DNA from 2 places in the Paenibacillus sp. FSL P2-0121 genome. Region 1 is predicted to be linked to the other one. Evidence: riboswitches for the same ligand, from Rfam matches in the RefSeq annotation. Region 1 holds a riboswitch; the other holds the start of a gene.

The links. Region 1 has a riboswitch for preQ1 ahead of queF (preQ(1) synthase). Riboswitches for the same ligand answer to the same signal wherever they lie in the genome.
Region 2: another riboswitch for preQ1. It lies ahead of MKY54_RS06540 (queuosine precursor transporter); the one in region 1 lies ahead of queF (preQ(1) synthase).

The regions. Positions count from the first base shown of each region.
Region 1 covers NZ_CP150245.1:3,804,198-3,820,066, reverse strand. Annotated here, with positions in the region: gene MKY54_RS16885 (iron ABC transporter permease) at 1-732, shown strand, start outside; gene MKY54_RS16880 (iron ABC transporter permease) at 732-1,766, shown strand; gene MKY54_RS16875 (ABC transporter ATP-binding protein) at 1,822-2,622, shown strand; gene murB (UDP-N-acetylmuramate dehydrogenase) at 2,773-3,684, shown strand; gene MKY54_RS16865 (hypothetical protein) at 3,749-4,084, opposite strand; PreQ1 riboswitch class I at 4,397-4,440, shown strand; gene queF (preQ(1) synthase) at 4,604-5,077, shown strand; gene queC (7-cyano-7-deazaguanine synthase QueC) at 5,107-5,769, shown strand; gene MKY54_RS16850 (6-carboxytetrahydropterin synthase) at 5,769-6,251, shown strand; gene queE (7-carboxy-7-deazaguanine synthase QueE) at 6,244-6,966, shown strand; gene MKY54_RS16840 (cysteine hydrolase family protein) at 7,102-7,623, shown strand; gene MKY54_RS16835 (VanW family protein) at 7,624-8,442, shown strand; gene MKY54_RS16830 (zinc-dependent alcohol dehydrogenase) at 8,524-9,660, shown strand; gene MKY54_RS16825 (DMT family transporter) at 9,803-10,717, shown strand; gene MKY54_RS16820 (class I SAM-dependent methyltransferase) at 10,750-11,595, shown strand; gene MKY54_RS16815 (sugar ABC transporter ATP-binding protein) at 11,821-13,320, shown strand; gene MKY54_RS16810 (ABC transporter permease) at 13,392-14,345, shown strand; gene MKY54_RS16805 (ABC transporter substrate-binding protein) at 14,406-15,386, shown strand; gene MKY54_RS16800 (response regulator) at 15,467-15,869, shown strand, end outside.
Region 2 covers NZ_CP150245.1:1,468,454-1,484,322, forward strand. Annotated here, with positions in the region: gene MKY54_RS06505 (D-alanine--D-alanine ligase) at 1-703, shown strand, start outside; gene MKY54_RS06510 (aminotransferase class I/II-fold pyridoxal phosphate-dependent enzyme) at 696-1,859, shown strand; gene cobT (nicotinate-nucleotide--dimethylbenzimidazole phosphoribosyltransferase) at 1,955-3,016, shown strand; gene cobU (bifunctional adenosylcobinamide kinase/adenosylcobinamide-phosphate guanylyltransferase) at 3,013-3,561, shown strand; gene cobS (adenosylcobinamide-GDP ribazoletransferase) at 3,558-4,373, shown strand; gene MKY54_RS06530 (YnfA family protein) at 4,572-4,898, shown strand; gene MKY54_RS06535 (methyl-accepting chemotaxis protein) at 6,114-7,907, opposite strand; PreQ1 riboswitch class I at 8,169-8,214, shown strand; gene MKY54_RS06540 (queuosine precursor transporter) at 8,225-8,938, shown strand; gene MKY54_RS06545 (AMP-binding protein) at 9,216-10,697, shown strand; gene MKY54_RS06550 (thiolase family protein) at 10,694-11,845, shown strand; gene MKY54_RS06555 (MaoC family dehydratase N-terminal domain-containing protein) at 11,842-12,243, shown strand; gene MKY54_RS06560 (MaoC family dehydratase) at 12,221-12,559, shown strand; gene MKY54_RS06565 (SDR family NAD(P)-dependent oxidoreductase) at 12,562-13,383, shown strand; gene MKY54_RS06570 (energy-coupling factor transporter ATPase) at 13,384-14,184, shown strand; gene MKY54_RS06575 (ATP-binding cassette domain-containing protein) at 14,169-15,026, shown strand; gene MKY54_RS06580 (energy-coupling factor transporter transmembrane component T) at 15,019-15,822, shown strand; gene MKY54_RS06585 (nitronate monooxygenase family protein) at 15,829-15,869, shown strand, end outside.

The sequences.
Region 1 (15,869 bases):
GATTCAGGGCTGTTAGGCTTGAATGCAGGAGCAGGGGTAGCGCTGGCCATAGTATTTGCTTTTGCACCCTCACTCTCATTCACTTCACTAATGTTGTATTGCTTTATCGGTGCCGCTGTGGCCTCTTTTATCGTATTCGGAATCGGTTCGCTTTCTTTTAATGGCCTGACCCCCTTGCGATTGACATTAGCAGGTTCGGCTGTTAGTGCTTTATTGGTTGCTATTAGTCAGGGAGTAGCTATTCTTTTCAACTTATCTCAGGACATAGCCTTCTGGTTAGCTGGTGGGATGGGTGGAGCTAGCTGGACTCAGATCAAGATTATATTCCCTTGGGTGGCCGTAGCCTTAATTGCAGCAATGATGTTATCACGATCCGTCACATTGCTCAGCTTAGGAAGAGAAGTAGCGGTTGGTCTGGGGCAGCGGACAAGGTTAGTTCAATTGGCATGTATGATTGTTGTGGTTATCTTAGCTGGAAGTGCGGTTTCAACGGTTGGCCCGATTGCTTTTATAGGACTAATTATTCCACATGTTACTCGTTATTTCGTTGGAGTGGACTACCGCTGGATTATCCCTTGCTCCGCAGTTCTAGGGAGCTTATTGATTATCTTTGCAGATATTGCCGCAAGAATGATAAATGCACCGTATGAGACACCGCTAGGAGCTTTAATTGCCATCATCGGCGTACCGTTCTTTATTTATTTAGCGAGTAAGCGGAAGGGGGAGCTGTAATGCCCAAATTAACCCTTACTCCAGATGAAAAAGAACGCCGCACACGCGCCCTAACGGTGTTATCACTCCTTGCTATACTGATCGTCGTTGTGTTTATAGTCAGTATGAATACAGGGTTTATGCGTCTATCCCCACTAGAGGTATTACATACACTCATGGGTGATGGAACACATCAGCAAAAGCTTATTTTATTTGATTTCAGATTACCCCGCATCGTAATTTCATTGTTAGTTGGAGCGGGCTTTGCAGTATCGGGCTGTATTCTACAAAGTCTCGCACGTAATGCACTCGCTGAACCGGCTACGCTGGGCATAAGTGCTGGTGCAGGTTTTGCGGTAATCATTTTTATCTCGTTTTTTCCGGCTACAACAGCAGCTCCGGTATTTGTCTTGCCTCTCCTAGCGCTTGGTGGGGCTGGCCTGACCGCAGCTTTAATCTATATTCTTGCCTACCGGAAGGCAGATGGTCTGTCTCCTACAAGGCTGATCCTTATCGGGATTGCGGTCGCTGCAGGAATCAATGCTTGCCAGCTTGTATTGGCACTTAGGCTTGATCCTAATAATTATCAATTTGTAGCTACTTGGATCGCCGGGAAAATATGGGGTGGGGATTGGAGATTCGTCCTTGCTTTGCTGCCTTGGATCGCGATTCTGTTACCGTTCGCCTTCTATAAAGCCCGGGTTCTAAATGTATTGAATCTAGGGGACCATACTTCATTAGGTCTAGGAATGCGTGTGGAGAAGGAACGTATTCTCCTTCTGGTAACAGCCGTAGCGCTTGCCGGCTCCTGCGTCGCGGTAAGTGGAGGTATTGGCTTCGTCGGCCTGATAGCACCACACCTGGCTCGCAGGCTGGTGGGACCCCGTCATCAGGTGTTATTACCTGCTAGTGCTTTGACAGGGGCGCTTCTTATGATTACCGCTGATACCATTGGTAGATGGGTATTGCAACCTGCCGAAGTTCCTACTGGCATTGTGGTTGCGATTATTGGCGCACCTTACTTTTTATATTTACTCGCCAAGTCGAAAGCGTAAATTAGTTCATACTTAGGAGCATAGCTCCATAAAACTTTTAAGGGAGTTGTAGATCATGTCAGAACGTTTGAATACAGAAGAATTAAGTATTGGGTATGCTGAGGCTACTATAGTTAAGGGATTGAACTTGTCTATCCCTACGGGGAAAATCACCGCACTAGTGGGCGCTAACGGCTCCGGTAAATCTACAATCCTCAAAACGATGGCCCGGATTATGAAGCCGAAGAGTGGCACCGTAATGCTGGACGGCAAATCGATCCATAACTTTTCAACTAAAGAGGTTGCTCGTCAGCTAGCGATTCTACCGCAGAACCCAACGGCTCCTGACGGTCTGACGGTATCTGAGCTGGTCAGCTATGGTCGTTTCCCTCATCAAAAAGGATTTGGCACGATGACCGCAGAGGATCGCAACATCATCTCCAACGCCATCTCTGTTACGGGCATGGAATCTTTTCATGATCGCCCTATTGACCGTCTCTCTGGTGGACAACGTCAACGCGCTTGGATCGCTATGGCGTTGGCTCAAGAAACAGATATTTTATTCCTTGACGAGCCTACAACGTTCCTAGATATGGCGCATCAGCTCGAAGTTCTTCAACTTTTGCAAAAGCTGAATGAGGAAGAAGGCCGTACCATTATCATGGTCGTGCATGATTTGAATCATGCTACTCGTTATGCGCAGCATATGGTAGCGATTAAGTCCGGTACTGTGGTTAGCGAAGGCTCACCTACTGAGGTTATGACACCAGATGTATTGCGGGAAGTGTTTGGAATTGAAGCGGATATCGTTCCGGATCCACGTACGGGTGTGCCACTGTGTCTTCCTTACGAGCTTGCTGCCTATAAAGCTGTGTAATTATCATCTAAAAACATACAACGAACAGGCTCCCGTCATTGACAAGGGAGCCTGTTCGTTGTTACAGTTGTGGTTGCCTACAATTTCATAATAACTCTTTAAAATAGATCAAGGACCATCATTTATACATGGTTAAAGGAGCATGAAAACATGAATATTGACAAAATTCAAGATGATCTAGAGCAGCTAATGACTGCAGGAATAGTGAAAAGTCATGAGAATTTAAAAGATCACGTGTACACTAAAATGGGCGGCAAAGCTGATATTTTGGCTGCACCAGCTACTTATGATGAAATTCAAAAGATCGTTACATATGCAGAACAAAATGGGATAACCCTTACGGTACTTGGGAATGGCTCCAATGTGATTATCCGTGATGGAGGTGTACGTGGAATCGTTCTGCAAACGGCAGGACTGACCGAAATGGGAATTCGCGACAATCTCTTATATGCGCAATGTGGTGCCAAAATAATTGATGTTTCCAGATATGCGCTTGATAAGGAGCTTACGGGTCTTGAGTTCGCCTGTGGCATTCCAGGAACAGTTGGTGGAGCGCTCTATATGAACGCAGGTGCTTATGGCGGTGAGATCAAAGATGTCCTGCATAGTGCACTAGCTATAAATAAGAACGGGCAATTGGTAACTCTGCAAGGAGATGAGCTGCAATGGGGATACAGAAAAAGTGTATTCGCAAGCGGTGAGTATATTGTACTTGAGGCCAAATTTGCTATGACTTCCGGTGATGTTTTAACGATCAAGGCAAAAATGGATGAACTAACTTATTTACGTGAATCGAAGCAACCGCTTGAGTATCCATCCTGTGGGAGTGTGTTTAAGCGGCCTCCAGGCCGTTTTGCAGGTCAGTTAATTCAAGAGAGCGGCTTACAGGGTACAAGAATCGGCGGTGCTGAGGTATCCAAGAAGCATGCGGGATTTATTGTGAATGCAGATAATGCAACAGCCAGTGATTACATCGGGCTAATCCACCATGTAAGAGCGACTGTGAAGGATAAATTCGGTGTAGAGCTGGAAACTGAAGTGGAGATCATTGGAGAAGAATAAATGATAAGCAAAAAGAGCCCGCAGATCGCTGTGGGCTCTTTTTGCTTATCATAATCATGTTCGTTTAATCTACTGAAAGGATGTAATTAGCTCTGTCCGTAGTTATTTCTGCCTTGCGGTCGGCTAAGTCTACGATTTGAAGACCTTCAACAGCTAAATCATAAGTGGATTGTGGCAGGGATACCAGTTCACCATCGGCGTTAAGTGTGCTGCCGAAACCTCTTAATATCAGTGCACTTCCAAGATATTCATCAATTACGTCGTCTGCACTGCGGAAATCTACGGCCTCTAAATTGAAATGAACTTTATCCAGATCACGAAGTTCTTTCTTTTCAATAGCGATTGTTTCATTTAAATGATTGTTAAGCCAATCCATAAGCTGCTGTATACTTTGTTCCATAAAATGCTCCCACCCTTAGCTCGAAGATTATTATGAATAAGTTACCCTTTTCTTAGGATTTGAATCCTTTTTTTTGCCACATCTTAATTAACTGTATGAATAGTTCATGTAATTAAAAAGAAATCCGCGATCAAATTGCCGTGGTTTTTGAGCTTCCTAATCTCTACATACGCAGGTCTATCCACGTTAATCTGGAGTTATTTGCTGATCTATATAAGGTAACAGTAAAGAGTAGAACTTGTCAGGAGCGGGCTACCCATGGTATAGTTCAAGACGCAATATGCTTTAAGAAGAAGTCTGCGCTAAAGTTGTGCAGGAGAGGTTCGCGAACTCCCTCTATAAAAAACTAAGAATATATTAAACAGTACAAGCGGTTGCTGTCCTTTATCCGGACGTTGCTTCCGTTTCTTCTTAGTGGAGCCAAGTTTTCGAAATCTCGTTCTTCTTTCCATTACCGGCCAAGGCCGAAGGAAAAGAGAGGGGTTTTTTGTCGTGTCAGAAGGAAGATTGAAAGAGGAAATGCAAGAAGTTACTTTGCTTGGTAATCAGGGAACACAGTACAAGTTTGGTTATGATCCAGACATTCTGGAGGTGTTTGATAACAAACATCCCGGGCGTGATTATTTTGTTAAATTCAACTGCCCTGAGTTCACTAGCTTGTGTCCTGTAACGGGTCAGCCGGATTTTGCCACGCTGTATATTTCGTATATTCCTGAACAAAAAATGGTGGAATCCAAATCATTAAAGCTGTATCTGTTTAGCTTCCGCAACCATGGTGATTTCCATGAGGACTGTGTCAACATTATTATGAATGATCTGATCTCACTGATGGATCCGCGTTACATTGAGGTATGGGGCAAGTTCACTCCGCGCGGAGGCATTTCAATTGATCCTTATTGCAACTATGGAAGACCGGGTACGAAGTATGAGGCGATGGCGGAACACCGCTTAATCAATCACGACCTCTATCCAGAAAAAGTGGACAACCGCTAAATTCCAACTTGTGATAAGGAGAGATTCATATGAACAAAAAAGCACTCGTCGTATTCAGCGGCGGACAAGATAGCACCACTTGCCTGGTTTGGGCATTGCAGCAGTATGAGGAAGTGCAGGTAGTTACCTTCAACTATAGTCAACGTCATGCGGCTGAAATCGAAGTTGCAACAGAGATAGCAGCTAAGTTTAATGTAAAACAGCATATTCTTGATCTGGGGCTGCTCAATCAGCTGGCACCCAATGCACTTACCCGTCAGGATATAGATATTCTGGCTGGTGAAGGAGATGAGCTTCCAAGTACTTTCGTCGATGGACGGAATTTGTTGTTTTTATCTTTTGCCGCAATATTAGCTAAACAACTGGGGTACTCCCATATCGTCACTGGGGTTTGCCAAACGGACTTTAGCGGTTATCCGGACTGCCGTGATGTTTTTGTGAAATCATTGAATGTTACGCTGAACTTATCTATGGACTATGAGTTTGCGATCCACACTCCCCTAATGTGGCTGGATAAAAAAGAAACGTGGAAAATGGCCGATGCACTGGGGTATTTTGATTATGTTCGCGAACACACACTGACCTGTTACAACGGTATTATTGGCAGTGGCTGCGGTACTTGTCCAGCCTGTCTATTGCGTCAGCGTGGTCTTGAGCAATATGAGGCGGAGAGAATGGAGGCCGGTTCTTAATGCTTAACGAGGTTTCAGTCTGCAAAATATTTACGTTCGATGCGGCACACCAGTTAGTGGGACACAAAGGGAAATGCAGCAATCTGCACGGACATACTTATAAGCTCGAAGTAGTGCTTAAGGGCAAACCTATGGCCGCGGAAGGCCACTCGGATGAAGGTTTCGTCATTGATTTCAGCGATATCAAAATGACAGTACAACAAAGCCTTGTAGATCGTTTAGATCACGCTTTTCTTGCCATGGGAAATGAACCTGTGTTAGAGACGTTAACGAATACGGGCTCCAAAGTAGCCTTGTTGTCTTTCCGCACCACAGTAGAGAATATGTCTTCATATATTGCCTACAAGCTTAAGCAAGCAGGGTTGCCTTTGTACTCGGTAAAGCTATGGGAGACTCCAACCTCTTGGGCAGAGGTGCTGGCTGAAGATGTTCCGGATGAAGGGCCATCCTACCGTTTGTATGGAGGCTGTGATTGTGAGTAAGATTCCTGTAATTGAAATGTTCGGTCCAACTATTCAAGGCGAAGGTGCGGTAATTGGAGTGAAGACGATGTTTGTCCGCACCTATGGCTGCGATTATCGCTGCGGCTGGTGTGACTCCGCTTTTACTTGGGATGGTACGGCTAAGAATAAGGTTCGCATGATGGAAGCAGAAGAAATCATAAATGAATTATTGGCGTTAGCTGGAGATAATTTCGACTGTGTTACGATTTCAGGCGGTAATCCTGCCTTGATTGGTGAAGGAATGGGTACCTTCATCAACCTGCTTCATGAGCGTGGAATAAAAGCAGCGATAGAAACTCAGGGGAGTAAATGGCAGGATTGGTTCAATGACGTGGATGTGCTGACAATCAGTCCTAAACCTCCAAGCTCAGGAATGACAACGAATTGGGAAATGCTAGATAACATCATGAGTAAGATGGAGAAACTGGGTCGTTCTACGCATAGCTTGAAGGTCGTAGTGTTTGATGATAATGATTTTGATTATGCGAAAAACGTTCACCAGCGATATCCGAATGTGCAGCTCTTTCTGCAGCCTGGTAATGATGATGTCACGGAAGAGGGCAACATTTCTGCTCGACTTCTGGGAAGGCTGGAGTGGTTGTTTAATAAAGTAATCGCGGATTCGGGTATGAACAAGGTTCGTGTACTTCCACAGCTGCATGCATTGATCTGGCATAATAAGCGTGGCAAATAAATGTTTGATGAAATCGTCCGGGTATCTGCTTACAGATACTCGGTTTTTATTTTTAACAGTTGTAACTTCTAGTAGGTAGATAGTCTGTCCCAGTTTCTGGTATGATTTTAAAAAAAGCTCTTGGAGGTTATTCATTTGGAACAATCAACAGCATTATTAATTATCGATGTTCAAGAAGCCATGTTCTCCTATGATCTAAAGCTGTACGATGAAGAGGGTGTGATGGACAGGATTGTCTCCCTTCAGCAAAAAGCTCGATTAGCAGGTACTCCTATTGTGTATATTCAACATACCGAAGATGAGGAGTACACAAAAGGTACACCCACTTGGCAGATCAGTCACCGCATCACACCGCAGGAAGGCGAAGTTATCGTTGAGAAGCCTACTTGGGATGCTTTTCACCGAACGGAACTGCAAGATGAACTCCAGAAGCTCGGGATTACGAATCTGGTGATCTGTGGGATGCAAAGTGAATTCTGTCTGGATACGACGATAAGACGCGCATACAGCATGGGATATAAAAGTGTACTGGTCTCAGACGCTCATAGCACCTTTGATAATGGGGTTCTGAGTAGTAGGGAGATCGTTAAGCATCATAATGCGATAATTGGAGGTAGATTCGCCCAGTTACGAGCTGAAAGCGAGGTTCAGTTCTAGATGAATACACCCCAGGCTGCCATGAAGCCTATTCAGCGTTCTCGCCTTAGATTGTTTGCTGGCAAACGATATTTTATTTGGAAAAGATATTTGAAATGGTGCACTGGACGAAGCAAAATAGCGAAGCAGCGTACGGATGAAACTTTAACTTATGCAGCTATGACTCATGCTACCCCGTTATTAAGAAGTCTTCGGAATGTAGATATGGTGCTTCAATACAATAAAATAACTAACTTACGGCTGGCAATTGCGAAGCTGGATGGACTTGTTGTGCAGCCGGGGGAGACTTTTTCCTACTGGAGAAGTATTGGTAAGCCCACTAAGCGAAAAGGGTATCTGGAGGGTATGGTGCTGCATTATGGTGGTTTTCATTCCGGGGTTGGAGGAGGCTTATGCCAGTTGTCTAATCTGATCTATTGGATGGCACTGCATACGCCACTTACCGTTATGGAACGGCATCGTCACAGTTATGATGTATTTCCAGATGAACAACGTACACAACCTTTTGGAAGCGGGGCGACCTGTTCTTATAACTATTTGGATCTTCAATTAAAAAATAACACCGCTCAAACGTATCAACTAAAGCTCTGGCTGGACGATAGCCATTTACACGGGGAGTGGAGATGCAATGAGCAGGCGTTTTATGATTATGAAGTATACGAAAGTGATCATAGGATTAGTCTAGAGCCTTGGGGCGGATATATACGCAGTAACAAGATCAGTCGAAAAGTATATACACGCTCTGGAGATCTAATTGGAGATGAAGCTGTAACTGATAATTACGCACTAATGATGTATTCTCCGCTTCTTCATGGATAAGAGGGTAGGGCTTAGGGATATAACATAGAAAGGCATGAAAATTATATCTCTAGACCATCTCCAAAGGAGCGGATTAACAGCATGAAAGCACTAACCTACCAAGGGAAGAAAAAAGTGAAAGTTAAAGAAGTAGCTGATCCGACGCTTGAGAAAAAAGATGACATCCTTGTTCGGATTACCACTACGGCGATTTGTGGCTCGGATCTGCACATTTATAACGGGGAAATACCAGGTATGCATGATGATTATGTTATTGGTCATGAGCCGATGGGGATTGTTGAGGAAGTGGGTCCTGACGTAACTAAAGTCAAAAAAGGTGACCGAGTCATCATCCCCTTTAATGTCGCCTGTGGGCAGTGTTTTTTCTGCCAGCATGAGATGGAGAGCCAATGCGACAATGCTAATGACGCCAAGGACACAGGCGGTTATCTTGGTTATTCCGATACTTATGGCGGTTTTGCAGGCGGACAAGCTGAATTGCTACGGGTACCTTATGGTAACTTTGGCCCTTTTGTAGTTCCGGAGGATGCAGAAATGGAAGATGAGAAAATTCTTTTCATATCTGATATTGTGCCTACTGCTTGGTGGGGAGTAGAAAGCGGCGGAGTGAAGCCAGGGGATACAGTCATTGTTCTCGGCTGCGGTCCTGTTGGACTGCTTACTCAGAAGTTTGCCTGGATCAAAGGTGCCTCAAGAGTCATTGCGGTTGATCATATTGGCTATCGTCTGCAGCATGCGAAGCTGACCAATAATGTCGAAATTTACAACTTTGAAGAGATTAAGGATATTGAAGCTCATTTGAAGGAGATAACACATGGGGGCGCAGATGTAGTTATTGACTGTGTAGGTTTAGATGCCAAAATATCTGCTTTGGAGAAAGTGGAAACCACTCTGAAGCTACAGGGAGGCTCACTCAGTGCATTTAGAATGGCCTCGGATATCGTACGTAAATTCGGAACTATTCAGCTTGTGGGAGTTTATGGGCTTAATTACAATATGTTCCCTTTGGGTCATCTATTTGAACGCAACATTACTTTAAAAATGGGACAAGCGCCGGTGATTCACTATATGCCGTTGCTGTATAAGATGATTAAAGAAAATAAATTTGATCCTACAGATATCATTACGCATCGCCTGCCAATTAGTAAAGCGGAGCATGGCTATGACGTTTTTAGTGAGAAAAAAGAGGATTGCATCAAGGTTGTTCTGAAGCCGTAGCCTTTTAAGAAGCATGAGCTTTCGTCAGAAATGACATTGCTTGTGCTTTTTTTAGTGAAATCTTATGAAAATAGATGCATTTTTTCACGGTCTGCGTTAAATTAACATAAGTGACTTAAGATATTGAAAGGACGCGTAACATGTGAAACTTAAAAAACCGCCACTTCCGATTCCACTATTAATGTTGATAGGGATTGTGGCCATCTCCTTTTCCGCCATTTTTATTAAATGGTCTGATGCACCTGCATCTATACAAGGCATGTACAGATTATTATTTACCTCACTGCTGATGCTACCTTTTGCAAGACCCTATAGTGGAGCTGCTTTTGCTCTTCGTAAAAAAGACTGGCTAATGCTCATCCTCTCAGGCGCAATGCTTGCGCTGCACTTTTTGCTATGGATGGGATCATTGAAGTATACTTCGGTAGCTAGTTCAACAATGATCATGGCGCTGGAGCCTGTATTTATTATGCTGGGTGTTTATTTTTTGTATAAGGAAAAGACAGCTCTGTCCGCTATTCTAGGGCTTGGCATTGCGATTGGCGGTGTCGTGTTTATCGGCTGGGGTGATATCGGCATCTCTGCGGATAATCTAAAAGGTGATCTATTATCGGTCGGAGGTACTGTCGCGGTAGCTGTACATATGCTGATCGGTCAAAAGCTAGTGGTGCGCATGCCCTCTTACTTATATAGCTTGATTGTCTTCTTATCAGCCGCTGGCGTGTTTGCCGTATACAATCTGTTCATGGGGATTTCCTTTTTTAATTATCCGGCCAAGGAATGGGGAATCTTTGTATTGTTAGCAGTGGTGCCAACGGTGTTTGGCCATATTTTGTTTAATTGGTTACTACAATATGTATCCGCGACTACGGTTTCAATGAACATTTTAGGAGAACCAGTGGGTGCCAGTATCTTAGCGTATTTACTCTTGGGTGAGCAGCTAACAACCTTACAATGGGCAGGTGGGCTGCTCGTTATGATTGGCCTCGCAGTATATTTGTACGCGGGAAGAAGGAAAACTATCCGGATGGCTGATGCCATTCAGAATGCTTCATAACAGATATTTTACACATAAAGGGGTAGCAATGGATGGAAGAGCAGAATCAATATTCAAATAATCAGGCAGAAAAAAACGCTGTGCCAACAAGCGAAGAGCTTTGGAACGAAGATACTTATACCGCTTGGGTAACTCGGTTTGGTACACCGTCAGAAGCAGCTGCAAAATTAATAAAGGAACCAAGTGCAAAGCTTCACCCGCTCCTTTCTTTTTTTGGAGAGGTGAAGAGTAAGAAAATGATGAATTTAATGGGCTCAAACGGGATGAAGGCCGTGGCACTCTCATTACTAGGTGCGGAAGTAACGGTTGCTGACTTCTCGGAAGCCAATGCGCGATATGCGGCTGATCTTGCCCAAGAAGCAGGGGTACCACTAACCTATATCGTCTCAGATATTCTTAAGCTGCCAGAAGACGTCCTTGATGGTTCATATGACATCGTCTTTGCAGAGTTAGGAATTGTTCATTACTTTACCAACCTTACACTATTCATGGAAGCGGCTCGCCGATTGCTATCTCCTGGAGGCGTATTTGTACTCCGCGATTTTCATCCGGTAACGACCAAGCTTATTTCCTCGAAGGGATCTACTGCGAAGGTACGCAAACACAAAGTAAACGGAGATTATTTTGACTCTTCATTGGAAGAGAAGAAGGTATCCTATTCCAAGTATTTGCCTTCCACAGGTAAACCAGCAGGTGAACAAGAGCATAGTGTTGTGTATTGGCGCCGCTGGACACTCGGAGAAATTGTAACCGCAGCAGCTAATAGCGGACTAGTGATCCGCCAATTAGTAGAAGAACCTAATCTATCTTCCGACGTGTATGATAAGGGAATTCCTAAGACCTTCACATTGGTGGCTGGAAATGGCGCAAGCCTTTAGGAGGGTTCGCTGACATGTGATTTTTAGGGTATAACATTTGTGCTGAACTGAGGTGCTCTCGGTTCAGCTTTTTTTGTATGTAAAACATAAAATTTTAAACTTTTTTACGGAGATTATTCCATTACAATGGCAACTTATAGGGAATACAATGATTTTACATTCCGGATTGAAAGCGATTACTTTAAGGGTTAAGGCATTCTCAAAGAATTTGAGGTGGATATCAAAATGAACGAAGTGTTGCTTCGTATGGAGGGAATCAACAAGTTTTTCCCAGGTGTTCATGCTTTGAATGAATGTCAATTTGAGCTGAAGCGTGGGGAAGTTCATGCGTTAGTAGGAGAAAATGGCGCTGGCAAGTCTACCCTTATGAAGATTGCGACAGGTGTCTATTCCAAGGATGCTGGTCAAATGTGGTACAAGGGAAATGAAGTGGAGATTGTTAATACCCGTGAAGCACAGGAGCTTGGAATTAGTATCATCCATCAGGAATTGAATTTAATGCCTCATCTTACGGTCGCCCAGAACATTTACATTGGACGAGAGCCGCGTAAAGCTCTGAAATGGTTCGTTGATGATGTGGAGATGAACCGAAAAGTTCAGGTACTGTTTGATCAAATGAATCTGAAGCTGGATCCCAGAGTTTTGGTATCAGACCTGACCGTTGCTAATCAGCAAATGGTTGAAATCGCTAAAGCTTTGTCTTTCCAAGCCGAGGTATTGATCATGGATGAACCAACCGCCGCGTTAACAGATACAGAAATTAACGAGTTATTTCGAATGATTGAGCAGCTACGAGATAAAGGTGTGGGAATTATTTATATCTCTCACCGCATGGATGAATTGAAGCGAATTACAGACCGCATTACAGTTATGCGTGATGGTTGTTATGTAGATACCGTTCGTACCGATTCAATAACGATTGATCAGATCATCAGCATGATGGTTGGACGTGAATTATATCAAACGTCGAAACCAACGATTGCGAAACAGACTCAGCAAGTTGTCTTAGAAGTTCGGAAGCTTTCTAGAGGGCATGCGTTCAAGGATATTAGCTTTCATCTGTATAAAGGTGAGATTTTGGGCTTCGCTGGTTTAATGGGAGCTGGACGTACCGAGGTTGTACGTGCCGTATTTGGTGCCGATCCCATCGATGAGGGTGAAATTATGCTCCATGGAAAATCGGTTCGGATACGTCAGCCACATCAAGCGGTACAGCATGGTATTGGGTATTTGTCCGAAGACCGCAAACGTTTCGGATTGCTTGTGGATATGGATATCAGCATGAATAATGCGATTGCCTCCTTTTATAAATTCCGTAATTCATTTGGCTGGATGAAGGAGCGGGAGATGCGAAGCTCAGCGGAGCAGCATGTTGAAGCGCTAGCCACCAAAACTCCAAGTGTAGATCAAAAGGTTAAGTTTCTGTCCGGAGGTAATCAGCAGAAAGTGGTCATCGGCAAGTGGTTGACTAGAGACTGTGATGTACTCATCTTCGATGAGCCTACACGAGGTATTGATGTAGGCGCGAAAAGTGAAATTTATAAGCTGCTGGATCAGCTTGCGAGTCAAGGGAAGGCGATCATTATCATTTCTTCAGATCTTCCTGAGATTCTAAGAATGAGCCACCGGATTATCATTATGTGTGAAGGGCGTATAACAGGAGAACTCCCCGCAGAAGAAGCATCGCAGGAGGCGATTATGAAATATGCGACGAAACGTTCATAACTGTTCAAGAGTTAACCGGAGGTGTCAGGACTATGAAGATCGCGGATAAAGAGATTAGTCAGCCAGCGGGTATGAAGCAAACGGGAGGGCAATCCGGATTCAAACAAAAATTATTGGCATTTGCCAGTCTGATTATATTGGTCATCGTATTCTCTTTATCCTCCAGCAACTTTTTTCAATTCTCAAATCTTGTCGGAATTCTAGTTTCTACAGCTGTAATCGGAGTATTAGCGCTTGGAGCTACCTTTGTTATTATTACGGGCGGCATCGACCTTGCTCTGGGTACTGTAATGACATTCTCATCTGTTATGGTTGGAGTCATTATTACCTTCTGGGGTCTGCCCGTCCCGTTAGGCATTGTAGGTGGGATTCTGGCTGGAGCATTGTGCGGCTTCATCAGCGGTTTGATGGTGGCGAAGATGAACATTCCACCCTTCATCGCCACTCTGGCGATTATGATGGTCACCAAAGGCTTGTCGCTTGTCATCACCGGAGCCAAACCTATATATTTCAACGATGATCCGATCTTCGCCAAGATCGCCATGGGTAAAATGATCCCCGGTATACCCAACACCATCGTTATCTTCTTATTACTCGGTATGATCGCAAGCATAATCTTGTCTAAGACGATTATTGGGCGTTACAACTTCGCGCTTGGCAGTAATGAAGAAGCTACTCGCTTATCAGGTGTGAACACAGTCAAATGGAAGATTATTATCTATTCCATTACAGGGATTTTTAGTGGAATCGCAGGTATCCTGATGGCATCACGTCTGAATTCAGCACAGCCATCACTGGGCACCGGTTATGAACTAGAGGCTATTGCGGCAGTGGTCATTGGCGGGACTTCCTTAAGTGGAGGTGTAGGTTCTATTCTAGGCACGATTATTGGCGCACTGATTATGAGTGTGCTGACGAATGGCTTACAGATTATGTCCGTGGCTCAGGAATGGCGGACGGTCATTGTCGGTGTTGTAATCATCATTGCGGTTTACGCTGATATTCTACGCCGCCGTAAGCAATAAACTTGGTATGATCTCCATCCGGAGTGATATACAAAGCAAATGACGAGGGGGAAGATTCAAATGAAACTGCGTCGTAGAGGGTTTATCATGCTTGCCTGTCTATTATTAGTCACTACATTGCTGAGTGCATGTAACAACAATGATAGTAACAAGAGTGCATCCGGTTCAGACAAACCATACATTCCAGTCATATCAAAAGGGTTCCAGCATCAATTCTGGCAAGCGGTGAAGCAAGGAGCGGAGAAAGCTGCTAAGGAATTTGATGTTGAGATTACCTTCGAAGGTCCAGAAAATGAGAGTCAGGTGGATAAACAAATTGAGATGCTGCAAACCGCTCTCGACAAGAAGCCAGCAGCAATTGCGCTAGCCGCACTGGACAGCAAAGCTGCGATTCCTTATCTAGAAAAGGCAAAGGAAAATAAGATTCCGGTCATCGGCTTTGACTCTGGTGTAGACAGTGATATCCCTGTAGCAACAGCAGCGACTAACAATAAAGCAGCAGCTGCTTTGGCCGCAGATAAAATGGCTGAACTGATTGGCAAGAAAGGTAAAGTGGGTCTTGTCATACATGACCAAACGAGCAGCACAGGGCAACAGCGTCGCGATGGCTTCTTGGAACAAATGAAAGCAAAATATCCGGATATTCAAGTGTTAGAGCCGCAATATGGGGGTGGAGATCAGTTAAAGTCCACAGACCTTGCGAAAGCGATGATGCAGGCAAATCCGGATCTGAAAGGAATCTATGGCTCTAATGAAGGCTCTGCTGTAGGTGTGGCTAATGCAGTTAATGAATTGCAAATGAATGGTAAGATCGTAGTCGTCGGCTTTGATTCTGGCAAGCAGTTGATGGATGCTATCCGCAGTGGTGTTGTGGCTGGTGCTGTTACACAAGACCCCATTGGTATTGGCTATCAAGCTGTGAAGGCAGCTGTGCAAGCGATTAAAGGGGAAGCGGTTGAAAAGAACATCGACACGGGGTTCCACTGGTATGATAAAAACAATATGGATTCCGATGAGATCAAACCTCTACTATACGAATAGAGTTTAATAATAGAGGTTGCCTCACGCAGGCGGCCTCTATTATGCTTATGCTGATAAGTTCAAAGTTGTGGAGGTGTTGGATGTATAAAATAATTCTGGTTGATGATGAAGATGAGGTTCGTGAAGGGATCAAACAGAAGATTACATGGAGTAAATATGGGTTTGAGCTGGTTGGTGATTTCGATAATGGCAGAGATGCACTGGAAGCAATCGAGCAGCATCGTCCTGACGTAATTATTACTGATATTTGTATGCCTTTTATGGATGGACTAGGATTGGCCAGAGCTGTGATGGATAGGTACCGGGATATGAAGGTCATTATCGTCACTGGATATGAAGACTTCGAATATGCGAAGCAGGCCATAACACTGAAGGTGACTGAGTACTTATTAAAACCGATTAATGCACGTGAGTTTGCTGAATTTCTAAGTAAGATGAAGCAGGATTTAGATGAAGATCATCTACAAAAAGCGAATTTAGTTA
Region 2 (15,869 bases), 2.3 Mb from region 1:
GGGGATTCCGTATACGGGCAGCGGGGTTTTGTCTAGCAGCATTTGCATGGATAAAGATCTCTCCAAAAAGCTTATGCGCTGCGCAGGCGTCAATACAGCAGATTGGCTATGCTGGGACAGCATGAAGGATTATTCGGCTGAAGCGGTGGAACGGCTCGGATATCCTGTTATGGTGAAGCCATGTTCAGGCGGCTCGAGTATCGGAATGGAAAAAGTGAGCAGCAGCGAGGAGCTGTTGTGCGCAGTGCAGAAGGCTTTTGCCTGTGATCAGTCGATTTTGATTGAAAGCTACATTCAAGGCCAAGAAATCACCTGTTCTATTCTAAACGGAGAGCTGCTGCCTATTCTGGGAATAACCTCAGCAAATGCCGAGTGGTTCGATTACAGTGCTAAGTATGAAGAAGGCGGAGCAGATGAACGGGTCATTGAATTGCCTGCTGAGGTGCATGAGCGGGTACGCGAGGCTGCCTTGAGCTGTTACAAAGCACTAAAATGTAGCGTGTATGCACGGGTTGATATGCTGCTTAAAGAGGGGATTCCTTATGTGCTGGAGGTGAATACGTTACCAGGCATGACGAAGGCCAGTCTTTTACCCAAAAGCGCGCAAGCGGCAGGCTACACCTTCAGCGGACTGCTGGACGAAATCATCTCCCTTTCCCTAACGGAAAAGAGTGCAAAAGAAGAGGTGTACAGCCATGCATAATGAATGGATTGCTCCACGTGTGCGGGAGATTGCACCCTCGGGGATTCGGGCTTTTTTTGACCTAAGTGCGGGGAATCAGGATATTATATCGCTGGGTGTAGGGGAACCGGATTTCGTTACACCGGAGCATGTAAGAGCTGCCTGTATTCGTGCCTTGAATAATGGGGAAACGATGTATACGCCAAATTCCGGTTTACTGGAGCTTAGAGAGGAGATCGCTTCTTATCTGCACACAAGTTTCAAGCTTCGCTATGAGCCAAACGATGAGATTATGGTTACGGTGGGAAGCAGCGAGGCTGTGGATTTGGCATTACGAGCTTTCATTACACCTGGGGATGAGATTATCGTCCCTTCTCCGAGCTATATCGCATATTCGCCGATTACCCATTTGAACGGGGGGGTTACGGTGGAGGTAGAATCATCGGCCGAGCAGGGGTTTAAGCTTACTGCTGAAGCGTTACGGAAGGTGATTACTCCGCGTTCCAAGCTTCTTATGGTGAATTTTCCGACTAATCCTACAGGTGCAGTAATGACTTATGAAGATTGGCTGCCTATTGCACAGATTGTAAAAGAGAATAACCTACTGGTCATTTCAGATGAAATTTATGCCGAGCTTACGTATGACAGTCAGCATGTCAGCATCGCCTCTCTTCCCGGGATGCTGGAAAGGACGATTGTGATTAGCGGCTTCTCCAAAGCTTTTGCAATGACTGGCTGGAGAGTGGGTTATGCTTGTGGCGATCGAGAATTAATTGCTGCGATGCTAAAAATCCATCAATACACTGCGATGTGTGCCCCAGTGCTCGGTCAAATTGCTGCGATTGAATCATTGCGCAACGGAATGCAGCATAAGGAACACATGAAGCAATGCTTCGATGAGCGGAGAAAGCTGCTGGTTAGTGGATTTCGATCCATAGGACTACCTTGCCATGAACCTGCGGGTGCATTTTATGCCTTTCCTTCCATCGCTCACACCGGAATGAAATCAGAAGACTTCGCTTTGCAGCTGCTCAGGGAGGTCGGTGTCGCTGCGGTTCCCGGTCATGTGTTTGGAGCAGGCGGAGAGGGTTATATTCGCTGCTCCTATGCCGCTTCCTTACAAAAATTGACGGAGGCGCTGGAGAGAATCGAAGATTTTATGAAAGTGAAGTTGTAATTCTAGAAGTCCCCCTCTATCATAGATGGGGGCTTTTCTGCGAATATGAGATAGAATAGGTTATACGGATACATTTAATAGGAGGTCGTAATTATATGCTTTCAGATATTCAAGACGTAATTAAACAAATCATTCCGGCTGATGATCAGTCCATCCTCAAGGCGGAGCATCGGCTGAACATTCTGACCAAACCTCCGGGCAGTTTGGGACAATTGGAACCTTTGGCCGTTAAGCTCGCTGGAATTTCGGGTACGGAGCAGCCTAGTTTCACCAAACGAACAGTTGTTGTGATGGCTGCTGATCATGGGGTGTGCTGCGAAGGGGTTAGCGCATTTCCACAGGAAGTCACGCTACAGATGGCCCATAACTTTCTCAGCGGTGGAGCGGCTGTGAATGTATTGGCACGTCAAGCTGGGGCAGAGGTACAGTTTGTTGATGTCGGCATAAACGGCGATCTTAGTCATGTCGATCTGATTGATCGTAAAGTGCGCCGGGGAACGGATAATATGGCTGTGGGACCTGCGATGAGTCGTGAGGATGCCATGAATGCTCTTCTTGTTGGGATAAGAGTCGCGCAGGAAGCGGTTAAGAACGGCACGGAGATTTTTATAACAGGCGAAATGGGCATTGGGAATACTACGGCTAGTGCTGCCATTCTATGTGCTCTCAAAGGAATAGCCGCTGAAGTAGCTGTGGGACGAGGAACGGGAATTGATGATGAACGTTTACTACATAAAATTGCAGTGGTGGAACGCGCCTTAAAGGTAAATCAGCCGAATTCAGCAGATCCGTTGGATGTGTTATCTAAAGTTGGCGGACTGGAAATCGCTGGCTTGGCGGGACTGATTCTTGGTGCCGCTGCTAATCGGACACCTATCATTTTGGATGGTTTTATTTCGGGGGCGGCAGCGCTTGTGGCAAAAGCCCTTGCACCTGAATCCATCGCTTATATGATAGCGTCTCATGTATCAGGAGAACGGGGACACAAGTTAATGCTGGAGCAGCTTGGGCTTGAACCGCTGCTTAACCTCGGTCTGCGATTGGGTGAGGGAACAGGGGGAGTATTATGCCTTCATTTAATCGAGGCGATCTGCCGCATTTTGAGCGAAATGGCAACCTTTGAAAGTGCAGGCATCTCTGGAGCTGGTCAACGATGAGCATTCTTGTAACGGGAGGTGCACGTAGCGGGAAAAGTGGTTTTGCAGAAAAACTGATACAGTCACTGGCAGATCAGGCCTTCTATGTAGCAACCGGACAGGCTTTTGACGACGAAATGAAGGAACGGATTGCTCTGCATCAGCATCAACGAATGGAAAGTGGTTACGCTTGGGAGACGCTTGAGGAACCGTATGATTTACCAGATCTGCTAAAGCGATTATCGGGGGAAAAAGCGGTGCTCGTAGATTGTTTAACCTTATGGTTATCCAATGCATTATTGGCTGTGGAAGGTTTTGAAAATAGACAAGAGCTTGTTGAGAGTGAAATAACAAGGCTTGAAGACAGTGTGCGTTCTTTTCAAGGCACGCTTATTCTGGTCTCTAATGAGGTTGGCGACGGGATTGTTCCGGAGTATGCGCTTGGCCGATTGTATCGTGATCTGGCGGGACGAATGAACGCCCTGATCGCTCGGCATTGCGAACAGGTCTTTCTAGTAACTGTTGGAATTCCGATTGAGCTGAAGAGCAGGGAGTATCGTTTATGAGGGAGCGTAGGGATGCGGCCGTAGCTGCCTTTCAGTTCTTATCCCGATTTCCTGTAAAAGGTGATCCGGGATTCTCTCCTGAACTGCTGCGCCGGAGTGTAATCTTCTATCCCATGGTAGGCGCAGCAATTGGGCTGTGTGTAGCTGCTGGAGCAGCCCTGACGGGATTGCTTTTACCTGCTTGGCCAGCAGCTGTGCTCACTCTGATTCTGTGGGTAGGCCTCACTGGCGGGTTGCATCTTGATGGCTGGATGGACAGCGCGGATGGTCTGCTCAGCTATCGGCCACGGGAGCGGGCCCTGGAGATTATGAAGGACAGCCGTGTGGGTGCGATGGGCGTACTCGCCTGCGTGCTGCTCCTGCTGTTTAAAGCATCTTTACTGGCAGCTCTAATCGAAGGCTTCGCCTACTACGAGCTGCCGCTGCTCTTGGTACCAGCGGTCTGGAGCCGCTGGTATATGGTACGGGCAATGGTGCGTTATCCCATTGCCCGTGGAGACGAGGGGCTGGCCGCGAACTTCGCCGGCCTAGCTTCCTCGCATGAGCGGCGCGCGCTGGCAGTCGCCGCGCTGCTCTCGCTGGCCGCCGCCGCTGCGCCACTGGCGCTCGGCGCTGGCTTAGCCGCGTGGCCGCTGCATCTGGCGGCAGCTCTGCTGCTGCCGGTCGCGGCCTTGGCCTGCGGCACCGCGGCTGCACGGCGGATCAGCAGCCGGCTCGGCGGGCTTACCGGCGATGTGTACGGCGCGCTGAACGAGCTGCTGGAGGTTGTGCTGCTGCTAGTGTTATTGCTGCTCCAGCACAATTTAATGTGAGCTCCACGGGGAATATTGAGTAATTTGGTGTAGGTGGTACTACGGATGAACCTTGAGTAATTTGCTGTAGGTAGCTCTAAGGGTGGATCTTGAGTAATTAAGTAATTTGCTGTAGGTAGCTCCATGGGGGAACCTTGAGTACAATTTGTTGTGAGCAACCTTTGCGTTTTTATGAGATAGATAGGGAAGAGGGATGACATGTTATTTGCCATTCTGCTGTTTATAATTGCTGGGCTTGCTGAGATCGGTGGCGGATATTTAGTATGGTTATGGTTGAGAGAATCACGGCCACTTTGGTACGGTTTAGTGGGGTCCTTGATTCTGATAGCGTATGGGATTATCCCTACGTTGCAGAAATTCCCTTCCTTCGGAAGAGTGTATGCGGCTTACGGCGGGGTGTTTATCGTACTTGCGGTCTTATGGGGATGGCTTGTAGACAAGAAGACACCAGACGTATACGACTGGGTCGGAGCTGTTATTTGTGTGATCGGTGTATCGGTCATCCTCTGGGCACCGCGGCACTAGGTTGAGTGAGGTTTGCTTAGCCATAAAAGCGGAATGAAAGCTGAGTAACCTAGTTTTTACTAAGTGAGTAACTTGGCTCCGGACTCAGGAGACCTTATTTGTGATAAAAGGGTTAATTTGGAGCGTTTTCGGACACCAGAGACGCTATTTGAACAAAATAGGCTGAGTCTGGGTTGATTATGAGGCAATAGCGTCTCTCGAGTCCGAAAAAGTCTCCGAATGGCAGTTTTTCGAGTAATAGCGGCATCTGAGTCCGCAAGCCAGCAGCAAATGGCGTGCTGAGTCTAAGTGAGAGCTTCGCGCAAGCTAGCGCATGTAGCCGAGTCTATTGCTGTAGGTAGCATCGACGGATGAACTTTGAGTAATTTGCAGTAAGTAGCATCGACGGATGAACTTTGAGTAATTTGCAGTAGGTAGCATCCACGGAGGAACTTTGAGTAATTTGCTGTAGGTAGCATCGACGGAGGAACTTTGAGTAATTTGCAGTAGGTAGCATCCACGGAGGAACTTTGAGTAATTTGCAGTAGGTAGCATCCACGGAGGAACTTTGAGTAATTTGTAGTAGGTAGCGCCACGGAGGAACTTTGAGTAATTTGCTGTAGGTAGCATCGACGGATGAACTTTGAGTAATTTGCTGTTGGTAGCATCGACGGATGAACTTTGAGTAATTTGCAGTAGGTAGCATCCACGGATGAACTTTGAGTAATTTGCTGTTGGTAGTGCCACGGAGGAACTTTGAGTAATTTGCAGTAGGTAGCATCCACGGATGAACTTTAAGTAATTTGCTGTGAGTAACTTGGCTCCGGACTCAGGAGACCTTATTTGCGAAAAAAGGGTTAATTTGGAGCGTTTTCGGACACCAGAGGCGCTATTTGAGCAAAATAGGCTGAGTCTGGGTTGATTATGAGGCAATAGCGTCTCTCGAGTCCGAAAAAGTCTCCGAATGGCAGTTTTTCGAGTAATAGCGGCATCTGAGTCCGCAAGCCAGCAGCACATGACGCGCCGAGTCTAAACGAGAGTATCGCGCAAGCCAGCGGCAAATGGCGTGCCGAGTCTAAACGAGAGTATCGCGCAAGCCAGCAGCACATGACGCGCCGATTCTAAGCGAGAGCTTCGCGCAAGCCTAGCGTATGCCCCCAAGTCTAAGCGAGCCATCGCAAACTAAAAACCCCCGTTCAACACTTTCGTGTGAACGGGGGTTTTAATTTACAAGCGTTAAATCTTAAATTGCTGCACAGCTTCTTGGAGTTTCTTGGCTTGCTCATACAGATGTTTAACGGTTTCTGCATGGCCTTCCAGTTCGACGCGCTGCCGCTCTGAGTTAGCAGCGAGTGTGTCCGCACTTTCTTGCGATCTTGATGTAATTTGTGCAGTTTCTTCGACGGAAGCACTGACTTCTTCTGTACTTGCTGAGATTTGCTGTGTAGCCGCAGATACGGATTGGATGCTGTGATTGATGCTTTGGATAAGAATCAGGAGGTGATTAAAGGCATCACCTGCTTCTGCTACTTTGCCGACTCCAGAGGCAACCTCAGAATTCACGTGGTTCATCTCGGTAACGGAGCGACTCATATCTTCTTGAAGCCCAAGTAGGAAGTCACGGATCTGTTCGTTTGCGTTACGGGATTGTTCAGACAGCTTGCGTACTTCTCCCGCAACAACAGCAAAGCCGCGTCCATGCTCTCCTGCGCGTGCAGCTTCAATTGAAGCATTCAGCGACAGCATTTGGATCTGTTTCGTAATTTCAGTAATACTGTGAACGACTTCTCCGATCATTACTGAACGCTCATTCATGATTTGTAATTGATCCAGCGACTGTAGGGAAGCACGTTCAACCTGGCGCATTTGCAGCACAGCGCTTTGAGCAATTTCATTACCGCCACTTGCTTCAGCGGAAGCCTCACTGATTTGCTCCGTGACTTCATTCGCTGCTGAGGCAATACTTTGAATGCCTAAATTGATTTCTTCCATTGCTCTCGAGTTATCTGATGCACTGCTAGCGATAGTCGTACTACCTTTGCCGATTTCTATTACCGATGAGCTGGAGTGTTCCGCCATATCATTGAGAACCTCAACACGTTCTTTTAAAGAGTTGGAATCCGCAACGACAGTATTAGAGGTTACCAGTACATGTCCAATCATTTCTTTCAGGCGTTGGGTCATCGCTTGGAAGCTTACGGACAACTGTGCAACTTCGTCATTTCCTTTAACTGATAATTCTTCGGTGAAATCTCCCTCTGCGAGCCGGGCACTATAAGCTGCCAGTTTTGAGATTGGACGTGTTATACGCACACTCATGAACCATGCACCAGTTAGGCCGATGATCAACGTCAGAAGTGTGATTCCGGCACTTGTCCATAGAATACTGTCTGTTTTTTCTTGAATGAAGCTTACGTCACTGCTTACACCGATAACCATCGTACTTCCGGGAATACCGATATAAGCTGTTTTATGTATACCATGTGCGTCGCTATATGTATCGCTTAGTCCAGTTTTTCCTTTAGAGGCTTGTTGCATTGCAGAGGATACGGTGACACTTTCTGCCCGTTGCAATTTTGCATCGTGATCTGCGGATAGAATCTCAGCTTCTTTCCCTTTCAGATTGACCAGAAAAATGGTTTCCACTCCATGTTGTTTCCTCTTTTCCTGAAAATAGAACTCGAGATTGGTGGCAGACTGATCGTTCTTATTTAGGGTTTGCTGGGCGTGCATTACGTTGAGATTCTTATATACGTCCTGAGCAGCGGCAGTAAGGATTTTGTTAATCTGCGGCATAACATAGCTGTTGAAGATACTGATAGAGATAAAATAGAAGCTGGTGCTTAACAAAAGAGACGTGAGCAACAGAACAACAAATAATAAACGCGTAAATTTGCGACTGATCGAATGCTTGATACGAAACATATCGTTCTCTCCTTTTTTTATGGACGGTGAGGTCATTTCTTTTTTGGTCTTCACTAGATACTCCATGCCAACTGCTGGAAATTGGCGACCCGAGATATATTCCATAGTTATGTCATATTTCTACTAAATGGATCGGGAATAAGGTGTTTGATACTATTCTATAGAATTAACCTCTGGATGAATAGTGAAAGTTTTGTCCTATAGAGCATTTTTTTCTGAAAAAAATGAATTATTGCTGACTATTTTAGATAATTGGCGAAAAAAAAGAAATGGAACTACCAATTTCATATAAAAATATTATTTTTATGGATTGTTAAGCGCTATTGTGATAGAGTATTAATGTTTTGTTCCGAAAATTTAATATTGTAAGCCGCGGTTCGTAACCATCCCGCGTAAACAAAACTAGGAGGAATTTCAGTAATATGTTTAATTTGCTGTGGGGAGTTTTATTTGTTATTGTCAATTTTGCTTTTTTTCTACTCTGTTACCGCTTGTTCGGGAAAAGTGGAATGTATGCCTGGGTAGGTATTGCTACTGTAATTGCTAACATTCAGGTAGCTAAGACGATTGCTATGCCATTTGATATTGTGATGACACTCGGAAATACGATGTATGTCACTTTATATATGACCAGCGATTTACTTAATGAGAAGTACGGAAGAGCGGAAGCACGTAAAGCGGTCTGGTTTGGTTTCTTCACCTTGCTTATGACTACTGTCATTATGCAGATGGTATTAGTATTTAAGCCGCAGGAGACCGATATCGCTCAGTCTTCTTTGGAGACGATTTTTGGGCTGATGCCTCGACTAGCTTTGGGTAGTCTTACTGCTTACTTCATTAGTCAGTTCCTAGATGTTCGGTTGTACTCTTGGATTCGTAAATATTACAGCACCTCAAGTCAGCTGTGGATTCGTTCCAACGGTAGTACGATGATTAGCTCCTTTGTGGATACACTTATTTTCTGTACCATTGCGTTTGCGGGCTTGTATGACTGGAATGTATGGCTTGAAATTTTGCTTACGACTTATCTAGCGAAGTTCTTACTAACCGCAGTAAGCACACCTATCTTATATATCGCCCGAACCTTTACTTTTGCTGAAGAGGGTTCACCATCATCCGTTCAAAAGAAGGACTAAACAACAATACAGCCAGCGCGTACCGATCATAATCGATGCGTGCTGGCTGTTTTTTCGTTGTAAGATGGACTTAATCGTTACATGAAAGATGTGTACATAAAAATAATATAAAGCTAAAATAAGCTATCGTAGCAATTCTAGCGGGTTAGTTTAACAGGAGCGCCTGCGATGGCGCTTATCACATATCCTTTAGTTTGGGCTGGACTTGCGGGGCAGTCCGATTGAAGAGAATGTATATAATCGGTAGTCACAGAAATTACGAACAGGTGTGATCAGGATGAATCTAGTAATTCCTATACTGCGTCATGCAGCACAGCAGCCCGACAGCATTGCCTTAACCCATGACCAAGCAAGTCATACCTATGCCACATTAGTAAAAACGATGCGGAGAATCGCGAATGGCTTACAGCAAAAGGGTCTGAGGCATGACAAAATCGCGATTTTATCTACGAATCGTATTGAATTTGTTGAGGTTTTTTTGGGGGCGATTTATGCGGGCTGTGTTCCCATTCCCTTAGATCCCAAATGGAGTGCTAATGAACTGCAGGTTATTATAGAGCAGTGCCAGCCGACAATGATTTTTGCCGAGCCGGAAGCCGCAAAGAATCTGGTTTTCAAGGATCAAACGATCCCAACTCTGACCTTCTCAAATGAACGAACAGGTTCCTATGATCAGTGGCTGGCTGCCCTGAAGCCGGAGGCTGAGTTGGATGAGACGAATGAATTATTATTTATTGGCTTTACTTCAGGCACAACCGGATTGCCCAAAGGTTATATGCGTACCCATTTATCATGGTTAAAAAGCTTTGAGGTCTCGAATATTGCTTTTGAATTGGACGCTATGAAGGATGTTTTGGCACCAGGTCCATTTGTGCATTCCCTATCCTTATTCGCCGTAATGCAGAGTCTATATGGTGGAGCAACCTTTCATATCACACAAAAATTTAGTGCCACGCAGGTGTTAGAGTTGTGCCAGCAAATTGCGGGCGTGGTGCTGTTCGTCGTACCAACAATGATCGAATCCATGATGCAGCAGGCTGTACCTGGGCAGATACAGATTGATGCGATTATTAGCTCAGGTGCAAAGTGGTCGGAGTTGTCCAAGAAAAGGGGCATGGAAGTGTTTGGTGGAGCGCGGCTTTATGAATCCTACGGTTCTTCAGAAGCGAGCTATATTAGTTATTTGGATGTTCTGACCGAGCATAATCCGACCTCTGTAGGCAAACCTTATCCCGGGGTGCAAATTTCCATTCGTGAAGACCAGTTCCGGGAAGTCCCTCCTGGGGAGATTGGGCAGCTATATGTGCGTAGTGATATGATATTTTTAGGCTACCATCAATTGCCTAATGAGACAGCAGCAGCTTTTAGAGAGGGATGGCTTGTTTTAGAAGACTATGTTTATCAGGATGAAGCTGGTTATTTATATATGGCGGGACGTTTGAAGAATAAAATCATATCCGGAGGGCTGAACGTTTATCCGGAAGAAATAGAGAGGGTGCTGGAGTTTCTTCCGGAAATAGATGAAGTGATGGTGCTTGGCGTGCCTGACGATTACTGGGGAGAACAGCTGATAGCCCTCGTGAAGTGGAGCGGAGAACAGCATTTATCTGTCGAAGAAATTAAGAATTATTGCCGCCAGTATTTAGCGAGCTACAAAGCGCCGAAGCAGCTGCTAACCGTGGATGAATTTATCTATACAAGTAGCGGGAAAATTGCCCGGCAAGCGATGAAAGACTATGTGAAAAGAGCGATGATATGATAGAAGCAGTAATTGTCATGGCAAAACGTACACCGGTTGGCAGAATGGGTGGCTTATTAAGTACACTTGAGCCGGAGGCATTACTGGCGCCGCTTATTCAGCATATTGTAGCCGAAACGAACTTGCCTAAAGAACTGATTGATGATGTCATTATTGGGAATGTTGTGGGCCCAGGAGGTAATATTGCCCGGGTAGCTGCGCTTGAAGCGGGGCTGCCTGTTTCGGTTCCGGGTGTCACCGTGGATCGTCAGTGCGGATCTGGGCTAGAGGCAATTAATATAGCAGCAAGACTGATTCAAAGCGGCGCTGGTGAGATTTATTTAGCAGGTGGTGTCGAAAGTACGAGCCGTGCTCCATGGAAAATGGCTAAACCACAGACGTTAATGGGGGTTCCACAGCTGTATACCCGTGCACATTTTACGCCTAGCTCTTACGGTGATCCGGATATGGGAATTGCTGCAGAGAATGTAGCTAGGAAATACGGGATTTCTCGAGAAGAGCAGGATCAATATGCCTTAAAAAGCCATCAAAAGGCGGTTCATGCTCAGCAAAGTGACCGGTTTCAGCAGGAGATAGTACCTCTTCAGGTAGAGGGGCAGTGGGTGAGCACCGACGAATGTCCTCGGGCAAATACGAGTCTGGACAAGCTGCAAAAGCTGCCGCCAATTTTTGAAGAAAAGGGTACCGTCACTGCTGGAAATGCCTGTCCTATTAATGATGGCGCAGCGCTTCTATTAATGATGTCTCGTGAGAAATGCCAGCAGCTTAAGCTTACCCCTATTTTGCGGGTCGTGGATGCGCAAGCTGCGGGTGTAGATCCGAATTATTTGGGTATGGGGCCTGTACCAGCTGTGCAAAAGGTGTTAAAACGCCAAAAGCTTACCGTTGCCGATTTAGATATCGTAGAGTTTAACGAAGCTTTTGCTTCACAAGTATTGGCATCACTGAACGAGCTTCAAATGCCACAGGAAAAGGTCAATCTTGGCGGGGGGGCATTAGCAATAGGCCATCCATACGGAGCTTCCGGGGCTATTTTAATGACTCGCTTATGTGCTGAAATGCAACATGCCCCTTACCAACGAGGGCTTGCTACTCTGGGAATCGGCGGCGGGATAGGTCTGGCAACACTCGTGGAGGTTATAGAATGAACAGTGTCCGACATCAGATCCATATGACTGCTGAATGGATTTCGGACTACGCACAGAGTATTGAAGCACCCTTGCAGACGATAAATGGAAAGCTGATCGCTCCTGCGACGATGCCTATTATTTTCTGGCAAGACTTCGATATTCCTTGGTTAATCATCGGTGAACCCTTGCTTCACGGCACTCAGAAATTTTCATATCAAGCTCCGATTACGGCGGGGATGATTTTGGATTGTGAATTAGCGTTAACGGGCGAGGTGCAAAAAGAAGGCAGACAGGGTAAACTGACTTTTTACACACATACGCTGGTTTGTAGGTGTGAGGGTAAGCTAATAGTCACCGCAGAAACGGTGTTAATTCGGGTAGGTGATGATCATGATGAAAAAGTGCATAACAGCTGAGGCTATCCGGCAATATGCAGCTGCTTCCCAAGATTTGGAGCCTATACATCTAGATGCAGAGGCCGCAGCCAAGGCTGGTTTGGAGCGACCCATCGCACATGGGATGTATCTTATGGGATTAGCCCAATCTTTGTATATTGCTGAGCACCCTACACAGTGGATCACTCAATATGATATGAAATTTCATAAGCCAATAGAGGTCGATAGTGTCGTGATTTTTGATTTTGCAGCGGACGATTGCTTTGTGAAAGTGATCCTTACAACAGAAGCTGGCGATGTTATTGCTGCGGGAGCTTTTGCAGTGAAAGAGGTGTAGCGATGAATAAAGTGGCCTTAATTACTGGAGCAACAAGAGGGATCGGACGTAGTATCGCCATGCAGCTTGGCAAGTCAGGTTATATAGTGGTTGTAAATGGTACGAAACAAGTCTTAATTGATGAGGTTGTGCGCGAGATCCGCCAGGCAGGCGGAGAGGCGCTAGGGTACGCTGCTAATGTAGCCGATTCCGTCGCAGTCACTGCCATGGTAGATGAGGTCATTGCCCGATACGGTCGTATCGAGGTATTGATAGCTAACGCGGGAATTGTGCAGGATCAGAAATGTCAACGTATGACGGATGAACAGTGGAAGAATGTTCTGGATGTGCATTTAAATGGCACTTATTATTGCATTCAACGAGTATTACCACATATGCGTGAAACAGGTGGGGATATCCTGTTGATGACCTCTGCTGCTGGACTAGCAGGTTCCGTAGGTCAGGTGAATTATAGTGCAGCCAAGGCTGGAATACTGGGCATGATGTGGACGCTCGCAGCAGAGCTGAAACGTGACCAGATTAGGGTCAATGCGATTTCTCCAGCGGCATTAACGGATATGACCAGACCTATAATTGACCATTTGAAGGAGAAACATGCCAGTCGTAATGAACCTTTGCCTGATTTTTGGAGAATAGGTGACGCTGAGGCTATTGCTTCCTTCGTGACTGCATTGTTGAGGGAGTCCGACGCGGATTTAACCGGTGAAATCTTTGCTGTGAATGGATCAAAAGTGACAAAATGGGAGAAGCCTGCACCTGCATTTTCCGAGAGTAGCATTGAGGCATTTTTTGCTGCTTGGCACCGTCAAAAGGGGACTGAATAAATGCTTACCTTCGATCAAGTTTGTTTTTATTATAAAAAAGGACAACCTCTTCTGGAGGATATTAGCTTTACGATAGACGCAGGGGAGTTTGTGGCGATAGTCGGGGCGAATGGTTCTGGCAAATCCACTATTGCAAAGCTCATGGACGGACTGCTGCTGCCGCGAAAAGGGACTGTACAATTTAAGAGCTTGGACACAGCAAAACCAACGGATCTTGCGGAGATTCATCAGCAAATCGGTTTTGTTTTTCAGAATCCAGAGGATCAATTTATCACCACAACCGTTATGGATGAGGTGCTTTTTGGTTTGGAGAATATCCGTGTGCCGAGGGAGGAAATGCGCAGCCGATTGGATCATGCCTTACAGGCCGTTCATATGGAGGATTATCTGGAAGCTATGCCACATCAGCTATCTGGAGGCCAAAAGCAACGTGTCGCTATCGCAGCTATATTGGCGATGCGCCCGCAAGTCATTATTTTTGACGAGGCTACCTCAATGCTTGATCCCCAGGGAAGACAGCAGGTTCTTTCCATCATGCAAGAGCTGCATCGTCAAGGCCTGACGCTTATTCATATCACCCACCATATGGAGGAAGTGTTTGCAGCAGAACGCGTATTGCTCCTGCACCAAGGACGACTTGAGTTTGATGGCGATCCACTGACTTTTTTTGAAACCATGCCTGTTGCGGACTATCAATTACAACTGCCCTTCGCAGTGCGTGTACATACATTGCTCCATTCAGCAGCACCGCTAACAGCCGATTGGAAGGGGATAATTCGATCACAATGGTCTACCAATTAAAAAAACTAAGTGTGAACTATGCCGATCATGTGGCTTTGCGCAATATAAACTGCACTATTCCTGAAGGCAAATGGATTTCTATTATTGGTCCAACAGGCGCAGGAAAGTCTACCTTTGTCAAAGTGCTGAAGGGCTTGATTCCCACCGTAAAAGGAGACTATTGGATTAACCAGCAGCCTGCCAGCAGAGATGCTAAAGGACGCTTAAAGGTTGTCCCCGAGTTGGGTTTCGCTTTTCAATATCCGGAGCATCAGCTATTCGAAACAACGGTGCATAAGGAGCTTGCTTTTGCTCTGAATCAGCAGGGTGCTTCACGTCAGCAAATTACAGAGGCGATTGAAATGATCTTGCCGCAAGTGGGTTTGCCAGAGGGGATTCTCCCCTTAAATCCATTCCAGCTAAGTGGTGGTGAAAAGCGCCGTGTAGCTATTGCCTCTGTACTGATGACAAATCCGAAGCTGCTGATATTGGATGAACCGACAGCGGGTCTCGATCCAGCTAGCCAAGTGTCTTTGCTGAGGCTACTAAAGGAATGGCAGCAACAAGACAATCGCACCATCCTCTTCGTTTCGCATCAGATGGGTGATGTTGCCGAATTCTCAGATGAGGTCATGGTTTTTCATGAAGGTCAGTTAAAAGGGCATCATGATACCAGAACATTGTTTCTGGAAAAGGAAGAATTACTGCTGGAACTTGGACTATCCTTGCCTGAACCCGTACAGCTCTTGAAGCTAGTGGAGGAATTATCTGGTCAGAAGATTGAAGTTGCCAGCTGTAAAGAGCAGGATATCTTCGAAGCGATTTTGCCGATTTGGCATTCGAGGGGGCAAGGGCATGGCTGATTCCGTATTAGTCGGTCAATATGTGGAGACGCATTCGATTTTTCATCGTTTAGATCCTCGTACAAAGCTTGTAAGTATCGTGATGCTCATGCTTAGCTTTATGATGCTTGGTACGGGGCTTAGTTATGTTGTTGCAACCTTTTTTGTATTGGGATTGTTACTACTGTCTAAAGTTCCTGTGCATTTTTTTTGGCGAGGGCTACGGCCGGTATTATTTATTTTATTATTTACTTTTGTTTACAATGCCGTGTTCACCAAGGGGACGATTCTCTGGTCATGGTTTTTTATCGAGGTGACTGAAGAGGGATTGCGGATAGGATTACGTTTTGTATGGCGGATTATATTGCTCATCTTGTTAGCCTCAATTCTGACATTAACTACTAAACCGCTAGACTTAGCTTATGGTCTGGAGAAGCTGCTTGCCCCTCTGTCCAAATTGGGGGTACCCGTAGAGCAGTTCTCTTTAATGATAGTGATTGCGATCCGTTTTATCCCTACCATCAAGGAGGAGCTTGATCGTATCCTTCTCGCACAAAAGGCTAGAGGTTATGATCTCACAGTATTATCACTGCCTAAACGGATATATGCGTACATTCCGATCATTATTCCTCTGCTCTTCACAACGATTCAACGTGCTGAACAGCTGAGCTATGCAATTGATGCGCGTGCTTATGGGAATGGTAAAGGAAGGACTTCTTTTAAAAGACTGCAATTTCAGCAAATAGATTATCTGGCAGGGGGAGCTGCCCTTTTAATTGCCGTGATTCTGCTTTGCTTAAAGATAGGAAAGGTGTAGATGAAGATGAAATGGAATACCCGTATTACGGAGTTATTACACATAGA